Regions from separate parts of the Metabacillus indicus genome, predicted to be linked through region 2. Evidence: predicted binding sites of a transcription regulator. Region 2 holds the regulator's gene; the other holds the start of a gene.
What was found. Region 2 encodes CtsR, which represses protease genes until heat stress. Its sites were predicted from a motif close to ATGGTCAATAAAGGTCAAACA; they were not measured.
Positions count from the first base shown of each region.

Region 1: the regulator CtsR is predicted to act here: its motif matches at 3,634-3,654, upstream of clpP (ATP-dependent Clp endopeptidase proteolytic subunit ClpP).

Region 1 covers NZ_CP176757.1:3,670,130-3,677,423, reverse strand. Annotated here, with positions in the region: gene rapZ (RNase adapter RapZ) at 1-278, shown strand, start outside; gene ACK1LH_RS18800 (gluconeogenesis factor YvcK family protein) at 278-1,237, shown strand; gene whiA (DNA-binding protein WhiA) at 1,344-2,294, shown strand; gene ACK1LH_RS18790 (HPr family phosphocarrier protein) at 2,319-2,576, shown strand; gene clpP (ATP-dependent Clp endopeptidase proteolytic subunit ClpP) at 2,981-3,580, opposite strand; gene ACK1LH_RS18780 (STAS domain-containing protein) at 3,769-4,788, opposite strand; tRNA gene ACK1LH_RS18775 (tRNA-Arg) at 5,002-5,077, shown strand; partial or broken gene ACK1LH_RS18770 (N-acetylmuramoyl-L-alanine amidase family protein) at 5,278-5,796, shown strand; gene ACK1LH_RS18765 (peptidoglycan-binding protein) at 5,866-6,303, shown strand; gene yvfG (protein YvfG) at 6,473-6,691, opposite strand; gene rpoN (RNA polymerase factor sigma-54) at 6,770-7,294, shown strand, end outside.
Region 2 covers NZ_CP176757.1:106,644-113,937, forward strand. Annotated here, with positions in the region: rRNA gene ACK1LH_RS00575 (16S ribosomal RNA) at 1-223, shown strand, start outside; rRNA gene ACK1LH_RS00580 (23S ribosomal RNA) at 427-3,357, shown strand; rRNA gene rrf (5S ribosomal RNA) at 3,448-3,563, shown strand; gene ACK1LH_RS00590 (CtsR family transcriptional regulator) at 4,143-4,604, shown strand; gene ACK1LH_RS00595 (UvrB/UvrC motif-containing protein) at 4,620-5,165, shown strand; gene ACK1LH_RS00600 (protein arginine kinase) at 5,167-6,258, shown strand; gene clpC (ATP-dependent protease ATP-binding subunit ClpC) at 6,255-7,294, shown strand, end outside.

The DNA of each region.
Region 1 (7,294 bases), 580 kb from region 2:
ACCATATGAGGCCAAAAACAGGACTTGAAGAGGAAGTGTCCTCTTATGTTCTTAAGTGGACGGAAACGCAGAAGTTCCTTGAAAAAGTGCTTGATCTGCTGACGTTCATGCTGCCTTACTACAAGCGGGAAGGCAAGAGCCAGCTTGTAATTGCGATCGGGTGCACAGGCGGACAGCACCGTTCGGTCACATTGGCGGAACACATTGCGAAGCATTACAAAAACGATTACCAGACGCACGTATCACACCGTGATATTGAGCGCAGAAGCCGTCATTAATGACAGCTCCTTCTAAACGGCCAAATGTAGTCATCATCGGCGGAGGAACCGGTTTATCTGTCCTTCTGCGGGGCTTAAAGGTATACCCTGTGGATATTACAGCGATTGTGACTGTAGCAGATGACGGCGGAAGCTCTGGCCGGCTCCGCGATGAACTAAGTATTCCGCCGCCAGGTGACATACGCAATGTGTTAGCTGCGCTCTCAGATGTGGAACCCCTTGTTGAAAATTTGTTTCAGCACCGCTTCAATAAAGGCAACAGCCTGACAGGGCACTCTCTTGGGAACCTGATTCTTGCCGCCATGACGAACATCACGGGAGATTTCTTCCACGCGGTCACCGAGATGAGCAAGGTGCTGAATGTCCGGGGAAAAGTCCTTCCGGCTGCGAACAAGAGCGTTGTACTCCATGCAGAGATGGAAGATGGCACCATCGTCTCCGGAGAATCAAAAATTCCTTACTCGGGGAAAAAAATCAAACGGGTCTTTCTTTCACCCGAAACGATTGAGCCCCTCGACGAAGCAATTGACGTCATCCGGAAGGCAGACCTCATTCTCATAGGACCGGGAAGTCTATATACAAGCATTCTGCCGAATCTGCTCGTGCCAAAAATCGGTGATGAGGTATGCAAGGCTAAAGCCAAAAAAGTGTATATCTGCAATGTGATGACACAGGCCGGTGAAACCCTTGATTACACAGCATCCGATCATGTAAAAGCACTGAACGATCACATGAAATGCCCATTCATCGATACAATTTTAGTGAATGATGAAGTGATTCCTGATATGATGAAAGCATTATATGCAGAAGAACTGGCAAAACCGGTAAACTATGATATAGAGGCACTCCGTGAACTGGGACTTGAAATTGTCCACGATAAGATTGTCTCCTATGAAAATAACGTCATCCGGCATGACACCGTAAAGGTAGCAAAGCTCCTGTATGAGATGATTACTTGATAAGACCCAGGCTTTCCGCGGAGCCTTTCTTGCTAATCCGCGGAAAACGGCAAAAAAATAAAGAGTGCAAACGAATGCATTCATACTGATTGGAGGGTGCAGAACGATGTCTTTTGCTTCTGAAACAAAAAAAGAACTGACTAACATAGAACTTAAACCATGTTGTTTAAAAGCAGAACTGTCTGCACTCATCCGGATGAATGGCTCTCTTTCTTTTTCGAATCGAAAATTGATTCTAGATATTCAGACTGAAAATGCAGCAATAGCCAGAAGAATTTATACTCTCTTAAAAAAGCAGTATGACGTTTCTGTTGAACTGCTTGTCCGGAAAAAAATGCGTTTGAAAAAGAATAATGTCTATATCGTTCGGCTGATAGAAAAAGCCCGTGAAATTTTGGAGGATTTAAGCATCCTTGGGGAGAATTTCACCTTTATTAGAAGTATTTCAGAAGATCTCGTTAAAAAGAAGTGCTGCAGAAGATCGTATATCAGAGGGGCGTTCCTTGCTGGAGGTTCAGTGAATAATCCTGAGACATCCTCGTATCATCTGGAAATTTTCTCTCTGTACAAAGAGCATAATGATGCACTGTGCGAGCTGATGAATGTTTTTAACCTGAACAGCAAAACACTTGAGCGGAAAAAGGGGTATATCACCTATCTAAAGGAAGCGGAAAAAATCTCCGAGTTTTTGAGTATCATTGGAGGCCATCAGGCGCTGCTGCGTTTTGAGGATGTACGCATTGTGAGGGATATGAGAAACTCCGTAAACAGGCTCGTCAATTGTGAAACCGCTAACTTAAATAAAACAATTGGCGCTGCAATCCGCCAGGTTGAAAATATTAAATTCATTGATGAAAAAATGGGTCTTGAAGCTCTGCCTGATAAATTAAGCGAAATTGCAAGGCTGCGGGTAGAGTATCAGGATGTCACGCTGAAAGAGCTCGGGGAAATGGTTTCGAGCGGCAAAATCAGCAAATCAGGCATAAACCACCGCCTGAGAAAATTGGACGAAATTGCAGAACAGCTTAGAAACGGCCAGCCGGTAACAATCAAATAAAAGGGGAAAGCAGAGGGGATTTACATGGCTCAAAAACAGGTCGAAGTTCGTTTGAAAACAGGCTTACAAGCACGTCCCGCAGCATTATTTGTACAAGAGGCCAACAGGTACGCATCAGATATCTTCCTTGAGAAGGATGGGAAAAAGGTTAACGCCAAAAGCATCATGGGGCTCATGAGCCTTGCCATCAGCTCAGGATCGACCGTAACACTGATTGCAGAAGGCCACGACGAAAACGAAGCACTCGAAGTTTTAACAGAATACGTAAAGCAGGAAGCATAAAAACGGCCTTTGGGCCGTTTTTTTTATGGTGCAAGTTTAGCTGCAGGTGCCTGGCCTGGTCCAGTGGAGCAAATCAACTGCTAAATGCCCAAGATCTTGCTAGAAAAAGAGGTAGTTTGCGTTCGTATGGAGAGTTGGTCGTAAATCAGGGAAAGTTGGTAGATACGCAATCTAAGTTGGTTGTAAAATACTCGAAGTTGGAAGTATTGCACTGATTGTTGGATGTAACGCACTGATCTCTGTTAATCCGGACTGCGCAGGTGCCTGATTTAGCTGCTGAACAGATCCAGACAGTAAATCAACTGCCAAATGCCCAAGATCTTACTAGAAAAAGAGGTATTTAGCGTTCATATGTAAAATCTAAATAAAAAAAGAACGGCAGGATGCCGTTCTTTTTGCACTTCTTATTTTTTGTCTGCTAATGTATTGCGGTCCATGACTTTGTCAATCAAGCCGTACTCAAGGGCACGCTCTGCTGTCATGAAGTTGTCGCGGTCTGTGTCGCGCGCGATGACTTCAATCGGCTGGCCAGTGCGGTCTGCAAGGATCTGATTAAGCTTGTCGCGAAGGAAAAGGATGCGTTTTGCAGCGATCTCAATTTCCGTAGCCTGGCCTTGCGCTCCTCCAAGTGGCTGATGGATCATGACTTCAGAGTTTGGAAGGGCATAACGCTTGCCTTTGGCACCTGCTGCAAGAAGGAATGCTCCCATAGAAGCTGCCATACCGATGCAGATTGTTGATACTTGCGGCTTGATGAACTGCATTGTATCGTAAATGGCCATACCGGCAGTGATGGATCCGCCAGGGCTGTTGATGTAGATAGAAATGTCTTTCTCTGGATCTTCTGCTTCTAAGAATAAAAGCTGAGAAACGATTGAGTTTGCAACGTTATCATCAATTCCGCTTCCAAGCATGATGATGCGGTCTTTTAGAAGACGTGAGTAAATGTCATATGCACGTTCACCGCGGTTTGTCTGTTCAATAACTGTAGGAATTAAATTCATCGTATTTCCTCCTTTAAAGTAAAGGTAAATTTATGTACTCTCATCATACAACTAAGGTCAATAAAGGTCAAACGAAACGCTGCCGCCTGAGCATGTTTAAGGCCCCTCTTATGTATATGTCAGAGCTAGTGACTGTAACCATGTTACCCAATTTTTCTTTTTTTCAAACGATTGAGAAGAAGAGGGTACTATTTTCTTGAAATATGCAGTCCTTCCTGCGCCAGGGCGTAGTGAATGCCGTGTTTCAGCGTAGAGAGGCAGGGAATGTTCTGCATCTGATACCGTGAGCTGACAATTTTCATGCTTAGCTCAGGAGAAATGCCAACTAAAATGCACGATGTTCCAAGAAGCGCGGAAGCCTGAACAAGCTTTTGAAGCAAGTCAATTGTAAACTCGTCCACTTGAGAGATAGCAGTCAGATCCAGAATGAGAAACGTCGCTTTATACTCTGGCAGGTTTGAGAGAGTTTTTGTTAAAAGTTCCTCAGCCCTCGCTTCGTCGTATCTTCCAATCATCGCAAGGACGATGATGTTGTCCAGAACCGGGATAATTGGTGAAGAAATCTCTTTCACAAGATCAACAAGATCGGCGGTCCGCTTAGCAACACTTTGTTCCAGCGCAAGCACGTCAGCCCTTTCCTGCTCCTGAATCAGGGAGCGGATATTCCGCTGCGGAGTGATTCCGGAAGGTGAAAATTCAAATTCTGAATACGGATCTCCGCTTGTCTGGCTTTTCAGCACTCTGTACCAGACCGTTTTCCCAAACAGGCCGCTTAATACACCGGCCCAGTGACCGGCCAGAAACGAGCCTTCCACCGTTTTGCCCTGAGCTTTGTTCACCTTATACTCCCAGCCGTTTTCAATTCTGACTACAGCTCTGCATTCGTCATAAGACAGGACATCAATCGTGGTCCTGCCCCAACCGGCTGTAACATATGTATTCGGCAGGCTCTTCAAAATATCCTCTGTTTTTCCGATTGAACGCTTGTAAAAGTCGCTGACAATTTCACCTGTGCGATAGCCGGCTGTTTCAAGAACCAGTCTTGCGGCATTTTCTCCAGAGATCTCTTCAATTGAATCAAGGAATGTTTTGAAGGCCGTGTTGATCCAGAATAAAACGACTTCATCTCCTTCGAAGTGATAGGCTGCCTGCTTTAAATCCCAATCGAAAGAGGAACCGTTAACATTTATTGAATAGCGGTCAGTCATAGTGTTTAATCTCCTTTATTCAGCTGCTTCTGTCTATAAGCCCTTTACCCTTTATACCGCTGTGATGAAGCCTGTTTTTCTAATCATACAACAGAAGATGCACACTGTATATTTTGAGAGTACATGAAATAGGCGGCTTTCGTGATACGAAGAAAAATAACGCTTGAAACAGGCAGCGGTTTTGTCGTATAATAGCGCTACTGGCTAATACGTGCGCTCGTAGCTCAGTTGGATAGAGCGGTGGTTTCCGGTACCACGTCTGTCGGAGGTTCGAATCCTCTCGAGCGCGTCAAATTGCAGGAGAGCTGTTCCTTATGGGAGCAGCTCTTTTTTTATTGGAATTTTAACACCGGACATTCAAAACTAGCACAAACTTGTCTGCCTCGCGGTCACAAACTAGATTTTTCCCCAAAACAGGCGCATGCCTCAGGTTAACAGCCTTTCCCAAAGCTCTCACTCTATCATCTACTATATAAAGGAGTGATAAAAGTGAGTGTTTCTGATAAATATCAGATTGAGCAGCGCTATATACGAATTGGAAACTCGAGACCGGGAACAGGTCTGTCCGGGCCGCTCTTTATTGTTGCACACGAGACCGCCAATAATTCTGCAGATGCAGATGATCATTTTGCCTATTTTAATAATTCACAGCCGAGTGCGTCGGCCCACACATTTATAGATGACGGGAAAATTCTCGAGATTATTCCCCTGAATGAAAAAGCCTATCATAATTTGTATACAAATCCTGAGGACAACCGTCTGTTCGGGGCTGATGCAAATGATGCGGCAATTGGAGTAGAGCTCTGCCGCACGGGGGTTTTCCGAGAGGCATACGACAGGTATGTCTGGTACCATGCGTACCTTTGCCGCAGATTTAATCTCGATCCTTCGACTAAAATTATCGCACACAGTACTCTTGATCCGCGCAGGCGCACGGATCCTGAAAGCTGGCTTGTACCGAACGGAGTAACGTTCGCGCAGTTTTTAAGGGACGTCCGTGCCTATTATAATGCGTGGGACAGCAGCACGTCTCCGCCAATCAGAGTCCAGCCGCCCGAGCGCGAGACGGGCAGTGAAGTGGACACGACGATATTAAGAAGAGGGGATTCTGGAGCAGATGTCACGTTTTTGCAGAGAAAACTGATTTCCCTTGGATATCCGCTTCCGAGGTTCGGGGCAGACGGAACGTTTGGAGCTGAAACGGAGGCGGCGGTAAGGCAATTTCAGCAGGAGCAGCGCATAAGGGTTGACGGGATAGTCGGTCCGGAAACGTTTGGAAGGCTGAACAGAGCGAAACCGAGGCGTCCGAAACCGTTCCCGGGAACTCTTTACAGACTGAAGTCTCCGTACATGAGAGGCTCAAATATTGGGGAAATTCAAAAGAAACTGGGTGTTCCTGCCGATTCGATCTATGGCCCTGTCACAGCCCAGGCAGTAAGGAATTTTCAGAGAAGAGAAGGAATTAAGGTTGACGGGATCGTCGGTCCTGTAACATGGGCAAGGCTGTTCCGCTGAAAAAACAAAAAAAGCCCCGCCGAGTTTTTCGGCGGGGCATGTTTTTATGGAATGTGAATAATATGTAAGCAGTCCAGTAAGCCGCACTGGACAAAAAGTGTATGTTGCCGCGCTTGGCGACTCAACATAACCAATGATAAATCATCATCCCTGTTTTGTGAACAGGTAATTATTTCAAGGTGGCTTTTACCTTGTTATATGCTTCATCAAGGTTTTGAATCCGTTTCAGCACAACCGAATTTTTCGTCAGCTGATCTTGTACAAGTGTTGAAACAACCGACCGGTAATAGCGATTCATTGCATCAAGCTCAGGAATCTGATTCTCATTGTGTCTGAGATGTTCTTTGAAATTCTGTACGAAATAGGGAACTGAAAATAATTCGCTCAAATTGATCTCTCCTTTGAAGTTTCTTCCATTCAATGATGGACCGTTTTCGTGTAAAATGAACAGCAGGGGGAACGATCTATGGATATGAAAGCAGGTTTATTTCAAGAGCAGTCCTTAAAACTGAATATGACACAGGAACTAAAGCAAGCGATTACTCTCCTTCAGTACTCTTCTATGGAACTCGCGTCCTACATAGAGGACCTTACCCTTGAAAATCCCCTCATTGATGTGAAAGACAAGCCTGATTCAGGCGTATTGTATCATACCTCAGCCCTCAAAACGGCAAATGCCTCAAAAAAAGGAGACTTGCTAGAAAATGCAGCGAGCAGGACGGCGACTCTGCAGCAGCATCTGGAATCTCAGCTGCTTGGCATGAAGATGCAGCCACAGGAGAAAAAGGCGCTGCACATTCTGATTCATGCCCTGGATCCAAACGGGTATATAGAAGAAGATCTGCAGGTGCTGGCAGAAAGATTCAGCATCAGCGAAGATGAACTGCAGATTCAGCTTGAAAATCTTCAAAAGCTTGATCCTGCAGGTGTGGGAGCCAGGAATCTGCAGGAGTGCATCTACCTTCAGCTGCTGCGGCTGCCTGACCGCAAT
Region 2 (7,294 bases):
CTCGCCTGCATGAAGCTGGAATCGCTAGTAATCGCGGATCAGCATGCCGCGGTGAATACGTTCCCGGGCCTTGTACACACCGCCCGTCACACCACGAGAGTTTGCAACACCCGAAGTCGGTGGGGTAACCGCAAGGAGCCAGCCGCCTAAGGTGGGGTAGATGATTGGGGTGAAGTCGTAACAAGGTAGCCGTATCGGAAGGTGCGGCTGGATCACCTCCTTTCTAAGGATATGAGGTCGCTTTTGGTTTTTGTTTAGTTTTGAGAGATCATTCTCTCTATATGAAAGAAGGCGATCATTTCTGATCTGCCGGTTGTTCTTTGAAAACTGGATAACGTAATTGATAACAAGTAATTCACTGAGATTTACGCTTACCATAGTGATTTTCTTAGACTTTACAGTCTAAACAAACGATTGACCAATTTTGGTTAAGTTATGAAGGGCGCACGGTGGATGCCTTGGCACTAGGAGCCGATGAAGGACGGGACTAACACCGATATGCTTTGGGGAGCTGTAAGTAAGCTTTGATCCAGAGATTTCCGAATGGGGAAACCCACTGTTCGTAATGGAACAGTATCTTTACCTGAATACATAGGGTACTGAAGGCAGACCCGGGGAACTGAAACATCTAAGTACCCGGAGGAAGAGAAAGCAAATGCGATTTCCCAAGTAGCGGCGAGCGAAACGGAATCAGCCCAAACCAAGAGGCTTGCCTCTTGGGGTTGTAGGACACTCTATACGGAGTTACAAAGGAACGGGGTAGATGAAGCGGCCTGGAAAGGCCTGTCATAGAAGGTAAAAACCCTGTAGTCGAAACTTCGTTCCCTCCAGAGTGGATCCTGAGTACGGCGGGACACGTGAAATCCCGTCGGAATCCGGGAGGACCATCTCCCAAGGCTAAATACTACCTAGTGACCGATAGTGAACCAGTACCGTGAGGGAAAGGTGAAAAGCACCCCGGAAGGGGAGTGAAAAGATCCTGAAACCGTGTGCTTACAAGTAGTCAGAGCCCGTTAACGGGTGATGGCGTGCCTTTTGTAGAATGAACCGGCGAGTTACGATCCCGTGCAAGGTTAAGTTGATGAGACGGAGCCGCAGCGAAAGCGAGTCTGAATAGGGCGAATTAGTACGTGGTCGTAGACCCGAAACCAGGTGATCTACCCATGTCCAGGGTGAAGTTCAGGTAACACTGAATGGAGGCCCGAACCCACGCACGTTGAAAAGTGCGGGGATGAGGTGTGGGTAGCGGAGAAATTCCAATCGAACTTGGAGATAGCTGGTTCTCTCCGAAATAGCTTTAGGGCTAGCCTCGAGTATGAGAGTCTTGGAGGTAGAGCACTGATTGGACTAGGGGCCCTCATCGGGTTACCGAATTCAGTCAAACTCCGAATGCCAAAGACTTGCTCCTCGGGAGTCAGACTGCGAGTGATAAGATCCGTAGTCAAGAGGGAAACAGCCCAGACCGCCAGCTAAGGTCCCAAAGTATACGTTAAGTGGAAAAGGATGTGGAGTTGCTTAGACAACCAGGATGTTGGCTTAGAAGCAGCCACCATTTAAAGAGTGCGTAATAGCTCACTGGTCGAGTGACTCTGCGCCGAAAATGTACCGGGGCTAAACGTATCACCGAAGCTGCGGACTGTTCTTACGAACAGTGGTAGGAGAGCGTTCTAAGGGCGTCGAAGCCAGACCGGAAGGACTGGTGGAGCGCTTAGAAGTGAGAATGCCGGTATGAGTAGCGAAAGAGGGGTGAGAATCCCCTCCACCGAATGCCTAAGGTTTCCTGAGGAAGGCTCGTCCGCTCAGGGTTAGTCGGGACCTAAGCCGAGGCCGAAAGGCGTAGGCGATGGACAACAGGTTGATATTCCTGTACCACCTCCTCACCATTTGAGCAATGGGGGGACGCAGGAGGATAGGGCAAGCGCGCTGTTGGATATGCGCGTCCAAGCAGTTAGGCCGGGAAGTAGGCAAATCCGCTTCCCATATAAGGCTGAGCTGTGATGGCGAGGGAAATTTAGTACCGAAGTTCCTGATTCCACACTGCCAAGAAAAGCCTCTAGCGAGGTGAGAGGTGCCCGTACCGCAAACCGACACAGGTAGGCGAGGAGAGAATCCTAAGGTGAGCGAGAGAACTCTCGTTAAGGAACTCGGCAAAATGACCCCGTAACTTCGGGAGAAGGGGTGCTTTTTAGGGTGAATAGCCCTGAAAAGCCGCAGTGAATAGGCCCAGGCGACTGTTTAGCAAAAACACAGGTCTCTGCGAAGCCGCAAGGCGAAGTATAGGGGCTGACGCCTGCCCGGTGCTGGAAGGTTAAGGGGAGAGGTTAGCGCAAGCGAAGCTTTGAACCGAAGCCCCAGTAAACGGCGGCCGTAACTATAACGGTCCTAAGGTAGCGAAATTCCTTGTCGGGTAAGTTCCGACCCGCACGAAAGGCGTAACGATCTGGGCACTGTCTCAACGAGAGACTCGGTGAAATTATAGTACCTGTGAAGATGCAGGTTACCCGCGACAGGACGGAAAGACCCCGTGGAGCTTTACTGCAGCCTGATATTGAATTTTGGTACAGCTTGTACAGGATAGGTAGGAGCCTTGGAAGCCGGAGCGCAAGCTTCGGTGGAGGCATTGGTGGGATACTACCCTTGCTGTATTGAAATTCTAACCCGCAGCCCTTACCGGGCTGGGAGACAGTGTCAGGCGGGCAGTTTGACTGGGGCGGTCGCCTCCTAAAATGTAACGGAGGCGCCCAAAGGTTCCCTCAGAATGGTTGGAAATCATTCGCAGAGTGTAAAGGCACAAGGGAGCTTGACTGCGAGACCTACAAGTCGAGCAGGGACGAAAGTCGGGCTTAGTGATCCGGTGGTTCCGCATGGAAGGGCCATCGCTCAACGGATAAAAGCTACCCCGGGGATAACAGGCTTATCTCCCCCAAGAGTCCACATCGACGGGGAGGTTTGGCACCTCGATGTCGGCTCATCGCATCCTGGGGCTGTAGTCGGTCCCAAGGGTTGGGCTGTTCGCCCATTAAAGCGGTACGCGAGCTGGGTTCAGAACGTCGTGAGACAGTTCGGTCCCTATCCGTCGTGGGCGCAGGAAATTTGAGAGGAGCTGTCCTTAGTACGAGAGGACCGGGATGGACGCACCGCTGGTGTACCAGTTGTCTTGCCAAAGGCATCGCTGGGTAGCTATGTGCGGAAGGGATAAGTGCTGAAAGCATCTAAGCATGAAGCCCCCCTCAAGATGAGATTTCCCATCACATTTGTGAGTAAGAACCCTGAAAGATGATCAGGTTGATAGGTCTGAGGTGGAAGCGCGGTGACGTGTGGAGCTGACAGATACTAATCGTTCGAGGACTTAACCACAGTCTAACTAAGCGTAAATTGCACGTGAATCTTGTTATCAAACGTTACTCAGTTTTGAAAGAATAACTCTTTCAACAAAAATGCATATTGTCTGGTGATGATGGCAAAGAGGTCACACCCGTTCCCATGCCGAACACGGAAGTTAAGCTCTTTAGCGCCGATGGTAGTTGGGGGTTTCCCCCTGTGAGAGTAGGACGTTGCCAGGCACGCAGAAAAAAGGACAGCAGAGATGCTGTCTTTTTTGTTGTTCTGAAGGAATGCAGGATTAATTAGTGCAAACAAATGGGGAATCGTACCCTGTGAAACTGTAAAACGATATCAGAGGGTAAGCAAATGCCCGAATCGTACCCTCCCAAACTGTAAATCGATATCCGAGGGTAAGCAAACTCTCAAAACATACCCTTCAAAACCGCAAAACAATTACAGAGCAGGCATGCATGTGAATACCATAGCAATTCCCGCTGGAAACTTATCCTTCTAACGAATTGCCCCTTGCCGCATACTTTTTATTCTTGCACAGAAAAGCTGCGTTTAATGGATCCCGGTCAGAAAAACAGCTCATCATTACCGATTCCTGACGTATACATAAAGTATTATCCTTCCTCCACCTTCCCTTAATTACTCTTCCCAATTAAAATAATGCGGCAAATTCTGTTTAAAAACGTTTCACTGCCGTTAATAATGGAAATAGATAGATGAGCAGTTATGAGTTGAAAAAAAGGTTCGTTCGTTTTATATTAGTGTTAAAGTCAAATATAGTCAAAGTCAAGTTAGGGGGAGGCGGAGTGCGTAACATCTCGGATGTCATTGAACAGTATTTGAAGCAGGTGCTTACGACTAGCGGCAAGGAGATCGTCGAAATCAAAAGAAGCGAAATTGCGGATAAGTTTCAGTGTGTGCCTTCACAGATCAATTATGTCATCAATACCCGTTTTACGATTGAAAGAGGATATATCGTAGAGAGCAAAAGGGGAGGCGGCGGCTACATTCGGATCATTAAGGTGAAATCGAATGATGCTGCGCATTTAATTGATCAGATTATGGGCATTATTGACAGGCGGATCTCGCAGTCATCTGCTGAAGATCTCATTTTAAGGCTTGTAAGTGAAGATGTGATTTCAGAACGGGAAGCAAAGATCATGCTGAGTGTGATTGACAGATCCGTTTTATATATTGAACTGCCGCACAGGGATGAATTGCGGGCAAGAATGATAAAGGCCATGCTGACTTCCTTGAAATATCGATGAGAGCAGGTGACAGACTTGATATGCCAGGAATGCAATGAGAGACCGGCAACATTTCATTTTACGAAGGTTGTAAACGGGGAAAAAACTGAGGTTCATATTTGTGATAAGTGTGCGCAGAACAACAGTTCCATGTTCATTGACACCAGCACGGGATTTTCTATTAATAACTTGCTGGCAGGCCTTTTGAACATGAATACATCCGTTTCCGAGTCAAAGCAGGATGTTTTTAAAAAAAATGAAGTTCTGCAGTGTCCCGGCTGCGAGATGACGTTCCAGCAGTTTACAAAAGTGGGGCGGTTTGGATGTTCCGAGTGCTACCGGACGTTTAAAGATCAAATTAACCCGATTTTAAGAAGAGTTCACAGCGGCAATACGGTGCATGCGGGAAAGATTCCAGAGCGAATTGGCGGTAGCATTCACATCCGCAAACGAATAGAGTTATTAAAACAGAATCTAAAAGAACAAATTCAGCAGGAAGAGTTTGAAAAGGCTGCTGAAATTAGGGATGAGATCCGTTCGCTTGAACTTTCGTTAAAAAGTTCCAGAGGGGGTGAATCCTGATATGTCACTTCAGCAGTTTATTAACCAGGCGATGAGTGCCTGGATGAGCAAGGATGGGCCAGATTCAGACATTGTTCTCAGCAGCCGTGTCAGACTGGCAAGAAACATTGAGAAGTACAGGTTTCCGACTTTTGCTTCGAATGAAGAGCTGCAGGGAATTCTCTCTCTTTTTGAAGAGACGTTTGCCGATAGAAGCGTAGATGAGATCGGCAAGCTTGAAATGCTTCGCATGGATGATTTGCAGCCTATTCAAAAAAGGGTGCTCGTCGAAAAGCATTTAATCAGTCCGAATTTAGCAGAGGATTCTTCGTTCGGCGCGTGTTTGCTGTCTGAGAATGAAGAGGTCAGCATCATGCTGAATGAAGAGGATCATATTCGCATTCAGTGTCTGTATCCAGGTCTGCAGCTGAAAGAAGCCTTAAAAGCAGCGAGCAGGCTTGATGACTGGATGGAAGGTTCGGTTGATTATGCGTTTGATGAACAAAGAGGATACTTAACAAGCTGCCCGACAAATGTGGGAACAGGGCTGAGGGCGTCGGTGATGATGCACTTGCCGGCTCTTGTGCTCACACAGCAGATGAACAGAATTATTCCGGCTATTAATCAATTAGGTCTGGTTGTTAGAGGAATTTACGGGGAAGGCAGCGAAGCATTAGGTAACATCTTTCAGATTTCCAATCAGATTACTCTCGGCAAGTCTGAGGATGATATTGCAGAAGATCTGCTGAGTGTGGTGCACCAGCTGATTGAAAAAGAGCGCTCTGCACGGGAGGCTTTATATAAAACGTCGCAGGTGCCGCTTGAGGACCGTGTGTTCAGATCCCTGGGCACGCTGACATACAGCAGGATCATTGAATCCAAAGAAGCAGCAAAATGTTTATCAGATGTGAGACTGGGAATTGATTTAAATATCATCAAAGATATTTCCAGAAATATTTTAAATGAGCTGATGATCCTGACTCAGCCGGGATTTCTCCAGCAGTACTCCGGAGGGGCATTGCGCCCGGATGAACGGGACATTAGAAGGGCTTCATTAATCAGAGAAAGACTAAACCTTGAAATGGTCAGAAGGATGGAGGATGATGAAGAATGATGTTTGGAAGATTTACTGAACGCGCTCAGAAGGTTCTTGCATTAGCACAAGAGGAAGCCGTCCGTCTTGGACATAACAATATCGGCACAGAGCATATTCTTCTCGGTCTTGTTAGAGAAGGTGAGGGCATCGCTGCAAAAGCGCTGACAGCTCTTGGCCTTGGATCAGATAAAATTCAAAAAGAAGTGGAGAGCCTCATCGGCAGAGGACAGGAAATTTCACAGACGATACACTATACTCCCCGAGCTAAAAAGGTGATTGAGCTTTCCATGGATGAAGCGAGAAAGCTTGGACATTCATACGTAGGAACAGAGCACATTCTTTTAGGTCTTATCCGCGAAGGTGAAGGTGTGGCTGCGCGGGTGCTTAATAACCTCGGTGTAAGCTTAAATAAAGCACGCCAGCAAGTGCTGCAGCTTCTTGGCAGCAATGAGTCAGGCTCAGGCCACCAGAGCGGATCGATGAACAATGCCAATACGCCGACTCTGGACAGTCTTGCACGCGATTTGACGGCCATTGCTCGCGAAGGCAGTCTTGATCCTGTTATTGGACGAAGCAAAGAAATCCAAAGGGTCATTGAAGTTCTAAGCCGCAGAACGAAAAACAATCCTGTTTTAATCGGGGAGCCTGGTGTCGGTAAAACGGCGATCGCAGAAGGCCTTGCCCAGCAGATCGTGAACAATGAGGTACCTGAGATTCTCCGCGACAAGCGTGTTATGACACTTGATATGGGTACTGTTGTTGCCGGTACGAAATACCGCGGTGAATTTGAAGACCGTCTGAAAAAAGTGATGGATGAAATTCGCCAGGCAGGAAACATCATCCTGTTTATCGACGAACTTCATACACTGATCGGTGCAGGAGGCGCTGAAGGCGCAATTGATGCTTCCAATATCCTTAAGCCGTCGCTTGCACGGGGAGAACTTCAGTGCATCGGGGCGACTACGCTTGATGAGTACCGCAAATATATTGAAAAGGATGCAGCGCTCGAACGCCGCTTCCAGCCGATTCAGGTTGATGAGCCGACAGCTGATGA